2 regions of the Gracilibacillus sp. D59 genome follow, and region 1 is predicted to be linked to the other one. Evidence: riboswitches for the same ligand, from Rfam matches in the RefSeq annotation. Region 1 holds a riboswitch; the other holds the start of a gene.
The links. Region 1 has a riboswitch for S-adenosylmethionine ahead of ACTWP4_RS12390 (PLP-dependent aspartate aminotransferase family protein). Riboswitches for the same ligand answer to the same signal wherever they lie in the genome.
Positions count from the first base shown of each region.

Region 2: linked by a shared signal. The riboswitch ahead of ACTWP4_RS14020 (thiolase family protein) and the one ahead of ACTWP4_RS12390 (PLP-dependent aspartate aminotransferase family protein) in region 1 are both predicted to bind S-adenosylmethionine.

Region 1 covers NZ_JBQQCK010000006.1:179,374-183,995, reverse strand. Annotated here, with positions in the region: gene whiA (DNA-binding protein WhiA) at 1-173, shown strand, start outside; gene ACTWP4_RS12405 (HPr family phosphocarrier protein) at 275-532, shown strand; tRNA gene ACTWP4_RS12400 (tRNA-Arg) at 728-800, opposite strand; gene clpP (ATP-dependent Clp endopeptidase proteolytic subunit ClpP) at 1,166-1,762, shown strand; SAM riboswitch class I at 2,593-2,708, shown strand; SAM riboswitch class I at 2,782-2,889, shown strand; gene ACTWP4_RS12390 (PLP-dependent aspartate aminotransferase family protein) at 2,979-4,622, shown strand, end outside.
Region 2 covers NZ_JBQQCK010000007.1:252,793-257,414, forward strand. Annotated here, with positions in the region: gene ACTWP4_RS14010 (hypothetical protein) at 322-717, shown strand; gene ACTWP4_RS14015 (GNAT family N-acetyltransferase) at 1,016-1,558, shown strand; SAM riboswitch class I at 1,658-1,770, shown strand; SAM riboswitch class I at 1,860-1,950, shown strand; gene ACTWP4_RS14020 (thiolase family protein) at 2,178-3,344, shown strand; gene ACTWP4_RS14025 (acetoacetate--CoA ligase) at 3,341-4,622, shown strand, end outside.

The DNA.
Region 1 (4,622 bases):
ATAAGTTGCAGGAAATCGCAAGGCTGAGAATGGAACACCAAGATATTTCCTTGAAGGAACTAGGTGAAATGGTTTCTGGAGGAAAGATTAGTAAATCTGGTATCAATCACCGCCTCAAAAAAATTGATAAATTTGCAGATCAATTACGAAATGAAGAATTGACGATGAAATAAATAAGAGGAGGATTTTTCCTCCTCCATTATTTATAAGAATAAGATAAGCTATCCAATAGTACAATTAAATGATAGCGCTTACTAAACGGGAGGGGTTTAGCATGTTAGAGAAAGAAGTGGTTATTGCAGTAGATCCGGGATTACAAGCAAGACCGGCGGCTCAATTTGTACAAAAAGCAAATAGTTTTACTTCCGAAATTTTCATTGAAAAAGACAACAAACGGATTAACGCTAAAAGTATTATGGGTTTAATGAGTCTGGCTTTATCAAAAGGACATACAATTAAAATCATTACAGATGGTAATGATGATCAAGAAGCATTAGACGAACTGGTTAATTTTGTCGAAGGTAAAAAGTAATATAACAGCTAGCTATCGAGAAAGTGAAAAGATGATTAACAATTAACACTGCCTCTTGCAGTGTTTTTTATTGTAAAAAAGCAAATATCGCAATATTTTTGGAGCGAGTAGAAAAGGATTAGAAATGATAAAAAACACTTCCCAGTCTGATTCAGAACGTGAGAAGTGCATTTGGAGCTTACCTGTTATTATAAGCGCGCCCGGAGGGATTCGAACCCCCGACACATGGTACCGGAAACCATTGCTCTATCCCCTGAGCTACGGGCGCATAAAGTGTGACTTCTGTCAGTGGAGTTTTTGCGTCCACTGGTGGTTAACGAAATTTATCAGGTTTTTAACGCCCTTTATCCCCCACTAAGCTTATTTGATTACTTGAACTATGAGATGTGGGATTTTACGTGCGATTAGTACCATGATAAAATGCGACAAGAATAATTATAGCGAATCGCACGTATAATTTCAATACATAAATCAAACTTTGAATATTTGAACTTAAAGGTTTAAATCGTTATGGTTAAGGGTAGGATGAAATTAGAAAATCAAATCGTTTGACCTTTTTTGACCATTCGGTTAAGATAAAAATAGTTAAAATTCATGATTGAAAAAAGCAAGTGTTAAAAGGAGGAATTTTTCATGAACTTAATCCCTACAGTTATTGAACAAACCAACCGAGGCGAACGTGCATATGATATTTATTCACGCCTTTTAAAAGACCGAATTATTATGTTAGGCAGCGGAATTGATGATAATGTGGCAAACAGCATCGTTGCACAAATGTTATTTTTAGCAGCAGAAGATCCAGATAAGGATATTTCACTATACATCAACTCACCGGGTGGTTCTATTACAGCAGGTATGGCGATTTATGATACAATGCAATTTATTAAACCAAATGTATCAACGATCTGTATTGGTATGGCAGCATCTATGGGTGCATTCTTATTAGCGGCTGGTGAGCCTGGTAAACGTTATGCGCTACCAAACAGTGAAGTGATGATTCACCAACCATTAGGTGGTACACAAGGGCAAGCGTCTGATATTCAAATCCACGCGAACCGTATCATCGAAATGCGTAAAAAGTTAAATCAAATTCTTGCAGACCGCACTGGTCAACCAATAGAAGTAATCGAAAAAGACACAGACCGTGATAATTTCATGCCAGCTGAAAAAGCAAAAGAGTATGGTCTAATCGATAAAGTAATGGAAAAGAAACCAACTGACTTAAATTAAAGAACAAAAAGTGGCGGAACTAACCGCCGCTTTTTTTATAAGTGGAAAGTGTATAACTGTTGGTATCACAGGGTTTTTGTATCTTATTTATGTTTAAAAAGTGTAATAAATAAAGATATAGTTGACTAGTCATGTTGTTTATGATGAAAGTTTAAGTGTGCAAGCCACCCGCTGCGGCTGACCGTTTCGCTTTCCAAGGGGCATGCTCTTCAGCTAACTTTTGCAGGAGGAGTTCGCTCCTGCAAAAGTGGATCTTCAGATCATGCTATTCCCTTAGGAGTCGAAACGGTCGGCCTCCGCTATACCTTTTTTTACAACGAATATCAGAAAAAGTATATTGGTTTTAGAACCATTTGAGTGATGCAAATGCCATATTTTTGCACGTTTACAGGGATAATAACCCAAGTTGCTAGGTCTGACAAATGTTGTAGCGCATGCATTAAGCGAAGGCGCCCACTTCAACTCCTGTGGGACTCGTTTGCCCTGAAGATCCACTTTTTTTGAGCGGCTTTTGCTCGAAAAAGTTAGCTGAAGGGCAAACCCCACGGAAAGGGGAGTGGACAGCCGGAGTGGTGATCAAATGGTCGATATATTTCATAATGGCTACCAACCTCCACAGACCTCATCTTTAATCAGAATGTAACGAAGCCTACGTAGAAATAATTTTTACGAGAGTAGCCGGTAAAATCAAAAAGTTGAACTGGTGCTTATTTGGAGGCCTCACTTAATTTGCATTAATTTTCAGAAAACATGTTGACATCATGTGGTCATCATGCTAAAGTATTATTTAACGATAGCAAAATACGAGTAAACAACTCGGAATTATATACTTCTTATCGAGAGAGGTGGAGGGATTGGCCCTATGAAACCTCGGCAACCATTAAATGAAACGTCATTTAATACAGGTGCCAATTCCACTAAGCATTAACGCTTAGAGAGATAAGAGAGCGAATAGTAATATTCCAGTCTCTCTATCTCAATATAGAGAGACTTTTTTAGTGGACAATTAAATAATGGAACTCTTATCCAGAGAGGCGGAGGGACTGGCCCGATGATGCCCAGCAACCATTAAGCAACGGCTTAAAAGGTGCTAATTCCTGCAGGATACTTATCCTGAAAGATAAGAGGAAGACTACTGTTATGTCAGTTAAGCCTTCTTCTTATTGAAGAAGGCTTTTTGAATATTCAGAAACTTGACTTGGGGAGGAAATAAATAATGACTGATTACAAACGTTCTACTTACGATCCGGAAACAATTCATTTACATGGAGGGCAAGCGCCAGATCCGACAACAGGTTCACGAGCAGTACCGATCTATCAATCTACTTCTTATGTGTTCCACGATACAGAGCACGCAGAAAGATTGTTTTCACTTGATGAACCAGGAAATATTTATTCCAGAATAGGTAATCCAACGGTAGATGTTTTTGAAAAAAGAATGGCTCTTTTAGAAGACGGGGTTGCAGCTGTCGCAACAGCTTCAGGGATGTCAGCTATTACCCTATCGATCTTGAATCTAGCAAGTGCAGGGGACGAAATTGTCGCAGGTGTTAACTTATATGGTGGAACATACAATTTATTTAATGTAACACTCCCACGCTATGGCATTAATGTTAAATTCGTTGACCCAACAGACCCTGAAAATTTCAAAGAAGCCATTACAGATAAAACAAAAGCCGTATATGGTGAAATTATCGGTAACCCAGGCTTACAAGTATTAGATGTAGAAGAAGTATCTGCAATTGCACATGATGCAGGCATACCATTAATCATTGATAATACTTTTGCTACACCGTTCGGCTGTAAACCGATCACGTTAGGAGCAGATATTGTTGTTCACTCTGCTACAAAATGGATCGGTGGTCACGGTACATCAATTGGTGGAATCATTGTCGATGGTGGACGTTTTAACTGGAATTCTGAAAAATACCCAGCTTTTACTGAGCCAGATCCAAGCTACAATGGCATCCGTTATGCGGTGGATTTCGGAACATTGGCATTTATTACAAAAGTTCGTGTTCAATTATTGAGAGACTTTGGTGCTGCACTTAGTCCGTTTAATGCCTTTCAATTATTACAAGGTTTAGAAACATTGCATATTCGTATTGAACGACATAACCAGAACGCATTGGAGCTTGCAGAATACTTAAATGAACATGAAGCAGTGGAATGGGTGAGATATCCTGGGCTTGAAAGTCATCCATCTCATGAGTTAGCAAAACGAATCTTAAACAATGGTTTTGGATCAATCATTGTATTTGGTATAAAAGGTGGACGTGATGCAGGCCGCGATTTAATCAATAATGTTGCACTATGGTCCCACGTTGCCAACGTTGGGGATGCGAAATCATTGATTATCCACCCAGCTTCAACAACACATCAACAGCTGACAAAAGAAGAGCTAGATAACACAGGTGTTACAGAAGAATTAGTTCGTTTATCTGTAGGGATTGAGTCAGTAAGAGATATTAGAAATGATTTAGATCAAGCACTTGTAAAAGCAACTGGAATTGGAGAAGAGAAAGAAAGACAACTTGTTGTGAACGATGAAGGTATCATCAAATGGGCATTGAATTCTCCATATGAACGATACATTGAAAATGGCGAAGAAGTAACACGGCAAAAAACATTAGCTATTGTAGGTCTCAGTGGAAAAGAAGCAAGACCTAGCTACCGTCTGGCAAGAAAAATGCAGCGACTAGGCTATAAAATTATTCCGGTCAACCCAAGGGAAACAGAAATTCTTGGAGAAAAAGCTTATCCAGATCTAAAAAGTGTTCCGGTTGATATCGATATTGTGCAAGTTTTCCGCAGTCCTGATGCAGCAATAGAGATTGCCAAAGAAGCAATTGAGGTAAAT
Region 2 (4,622 bases), on a different contig from region 1:
AAAGAGTAATTAGAAAGGAAAAATCCGAACATTAAAGTCTGAGTACACATACCGCTTCGGCAAAATACTTCGCTTTCCGTGGGCACGGCCTCAGCTAACTGTGTGAAAAAAAACACTTCACACAGTGGATCTTCGGCTCGTGCTGTTCCCACAGGAGTCTGCGTATTTTGCCTACGCTTAGTTCAGATTGTTCGGATGTCTCGTTCTACCTATTTAGTTATGTCCCAGCCTCTTTTTGGCTGTTATCTAAAAGGTTGTTCAATTTCATGATACATAACTGATACTTAAAAGACTGAAAAATAAAAAGGAGGAGGTGTTTTTTTGAAGCGTTCAGTTGTATTCATTATTGTTTTTTCCTTCGTTATTTTAACTGGATGTGGATTGGAGAAGAAGACATTAACTCAATTTTATGATGGGGACATAAATAAAGTATCTAAAGTAATAATATTTGATGGAAATACAGGATACAAAAAGACAATTAAAGATAATAAGATTATAGAAAGTTTCCTAAATGAAATAAAAGACATTAAGTTTATTCCAGATGAAAAACAAGAACCAAGAGATGGATTTAATTATTCTATTACTCTTTATGAAGACGAGAAAGAAACATTCCAATTCGGATTAACACAAGTGAATGACCATTATTACCATACAGAACCTGAAATTTTCCCCATTGTCGATAACTTTTATACAAACCTTGATATAAAAGAAGAGTAAACTTGCTTCGACCTCAGTTATTTTTTCTTTTATTCATTTCTTTTAACAGTTATTTAATTAAATTTCTGACACACTGAAATAAGCATTTCCTTTACTCGTTTACGATCCAATTAATAAGTTCTTCCTCCGTGGTGTTTTCAGAATCTTGCAGTTCCCATATGAGTCTCCGTAAAACCCCCATTGGTGGAAGTCTCACTTTATGGTTTCTTAAGGGAAAGTTCTAAATTGTACTAGAATTCGAATTCACTATCTGGTAAAATATCTTCAATTTACAGATTGGGAGAGGATGGAGACTGACATGTTTGTACATAAAATTGATGGGGATTTATCTTTGAAACTAATTGACGTAAGAGATGCAGAAAGAGTGTTTGAATTAACCGAAAATTCAAGAGATTACTTAAGGGAATGGCTTCCTTGGGTGGATAATACCGTTAAAGTAGAAGATACTAAAGCATTTATTCAATCATGCCTAAAAGGTTTTGCAGACAATAACAGTCTAAATGCAGTTATTTTATATAAAGATGAAATTGTTGGAGTCGCCGGCTATAACAGCATTGACTGGTCCAATAAGATCGCATATATTGGTTATTGGCTTGGAGCTGATTACCAAGGGAATGGAATAATGACAAGAGTAGCTAAAGCATTAACTGATTATGCTTTTGAGGAGTTAAAATTAAATAAAGTGGAAATTAGAGCTGCAGTCGACAATAAAAAAAGCAGAAATGTGCCTGAAAGGCTAGGATTCGTAGAGGAAGGTCATATTAGAAGTGGTGAATGGATATATGATCATTATGTTGATCATGTTGTATATGGAGTATTAGCTGATGAATGGGGAAGATAGCATACAGGGGAATTGTCGAAATATATTGACAATTCTAACGAATCCATGCTAAAGTATAGTATATTACTTGGATTTTAAAAAATTGAACATATTAATCTTGTCTTATCAAGAGAGGTGGAGGGACTGGCCCGAAGAAACCTCGGCAACCATTAAGTTTTACTTAATATAGGTGCCAATTCCATCTAAGTGGTCTCACTTAGAAGAGATAAGAGATTCATAGCTTTGTAATGTATCTCTCTATCTCAACGTAGAGGGATTTTTTATTTGTGAAAAATATACAGAATATTAAATATAATATATCAACTTATCAAGAGAGGTGGAGGGACTGGCCCAATGAAACCCGGCAACCATTAAGCAAGGCTTGAAAGGTGCTAAATCCTGAGAGATAAGAAGAGTGGTAGAGTTCTCTTTTTATCGAAGAGGGCTTTTTTTTATCACGGTGCTAACCGTCTGTAAGCCCCCACTTCAAGCTTCCAGTAACATAAGGAAGCTTAGTGGGGGATAATAGACGCTAACACCCTGATAAGTTTCGCTAATGATCAGTGAGGGTCAAAACCCCCACTGATCACAGTCTCACTTTATATACCAAAAAATAAAGTTGAACAAGGAGTTATAACTTATGTCAATTGTCATTTTAGACGGGATCCGGACACCTTTTGGAAAATGGAATGGTGCACTTTCACAATTTGATGCAGTAACGTTAGCAAGTAAGCCATTAAAATATTTAATTGAAAAGCATTCAACAATCTCTCATATAGATGGAGTATTGTTAGCGCAAGTTATTCAGGCAGGTCAAGGGCAAAACCCTGCTAGACAAGTTGCACACCAGGCAGGGCTTGATAGTAGAACGCCAGCTATCACACTAAATAATGTATGTCTCGGAGGAGTTGCTTCAGTCATTGATGCAGCCCGCAGAATTAAATTAGAAGAAGGGTCAGTTTATATTGTTGGTGGTTTTGATTCGATGTCCAATGCACCACATGTAATCCCGACTCGATCAATAAAAGGTATCGGACACCAAACCATTACCGATACATTACTACATGATGGATTATGGTGTTCCTTAAGTGATCAATCCATGGGTGCCTTAACAGAACAATACAATCGCATATATAACATTGATCGAAAGGAGCAAGATCAATTTGCAACTCAATCGCAACAAAGAGCAGCAACAGCTTCCGAACAAGGCTTATTACAGGAAGAAATCCTACCAATCGATGGAGTGTTAGCAAATGATGAAGGAATTCGACCTCAGACAACGGTAGACAAATTAGCCAATTTAAAACCAGCTTTTACGAAAGATGGAACGATTACAGCTGGAAATGCTTCGCAAATGACAGATGGAGCTAGCCTAGGGATTGTCACAACATCAGAGCAAGCAGAACAACTAGGAACTGAACCACTTGCTTACGTTATTGACTGGGCTGAAACAGCTGGACCAGACCCAAGTTTACACACAAAACCAGCAGATGCGATCCAGAAAATATTAGATAATCAGAAATTAACAATAGATGATATAGATTTATTTGAAATAAATGAAGCATTTGCGAGTGTTGTAATCGGAAGTTGTCAGGCATTGGATATTGATGATGACAAAGTAAATGTCAATGGAGGAGCTATAGCAATTGGTCATCCGCTTGGAGGTACTGGCTTCCGTTTAGTTTTAACTTTGGCACATGCTTTGAAGAGACGCGGCGGAGGTAAAGGAATTGCTTCCCTATGTGGCGGTGGTGGTCAAGGAATTGCCATTCTAATTGAGGTAACAGAGAAAGGAGGACAACAATGAATACTCAAACCATAGATAAAAAGAGTCCTATATTATGGGAACCTACGGAAAAAGCTATCGAGCAATCCCATCTTAATGCATTTTCTAAAACGGTCAACCAACCACTCTTTCCCTATGAAAGGTTACATCGTTGGTCGATCACGAATATTGGGGATTTTTGGGAAGGTGTATGGGACTATGCTGGTATTATTGGTGAAAAAGGAGAAACCACTTATGTTCCTGCTGATTCCATGGCAGAAGCTGTATTTTTCCCAGATGCTCGTTTGAATTTTGCGGAGAATCTATTAAAAGGTAAAGGTGACCAAGTTGCTGCCTACCAAGCAGATGAAACAGGCGTAACAGCTCAGATTACTTTCCAGGAGCTGCGTAAACAAGTAGCAAGAGCACAATACGGATTAAAACAACTAGGAGTAAAAAAAGGAGATCGCGTAGCAGGTATAACTACTAATAATATTGAAGGTTTGGTTGCTTTACTTGCTGCTACATCAATAGGTGCGGTTTGGACTTCATGTTCACCAGATTTCGGTGCTAAAGGAATCGTTGATCGAATTGGTCAAGTTCAACCGAAAGTACTGATTGCTAACCTTAAATATTACTATAAACAAAAGCCTTTTGATATTTCGGATAAAGTGCTAGAAACAGTGCAAAACATCGTTAGCATCAAGCACATTATTACGATTGCCGGCGAACTGCCAGAAGCGATCACATGGCAATCTTTACTTGAAAATGATGTGGAGACCCCCGAATACGAACGAACAGGATTTCGTGATCCTTTATATATTCTATATACATCAGGTACGACAGGATTACCAAAGGCGATTGTACACACCGTTGGGGGTACGCTTTTACAACATGTGAAAGAGCATCAATTGCACTGTGATGTCCATGAAAAAGATGTGTTGTTTTGGTATACCAACACGGCGTGGATGATGTATCCCTGGGTTGTTTCTGGTTTGGCGAGCAATGCTTCGATTTTATTATATGATGGTTCTCCGGTTTTACCTGATAAGCCAACACATTTATGGGAAATTGCAGAGGAAATCGGACTTACACACTTTGGTACGAGTCCCAAATACTTAGATTCGTTAATGAAAGCAGATGTTGTATTAAAGGATCAGTATGCTTTAGCTTCCTTAAAAAGTATCCTTTCCTGTGGTGCACCACTTGTGGCAGAGCAATATGACTGGGTATACGAAACAATTAAAGAAGATCTTTATTTAGCTTCTATATCAGGTGGTACAGAAATTATCGGATGTTTTGTGATGGGCTCACCCATTC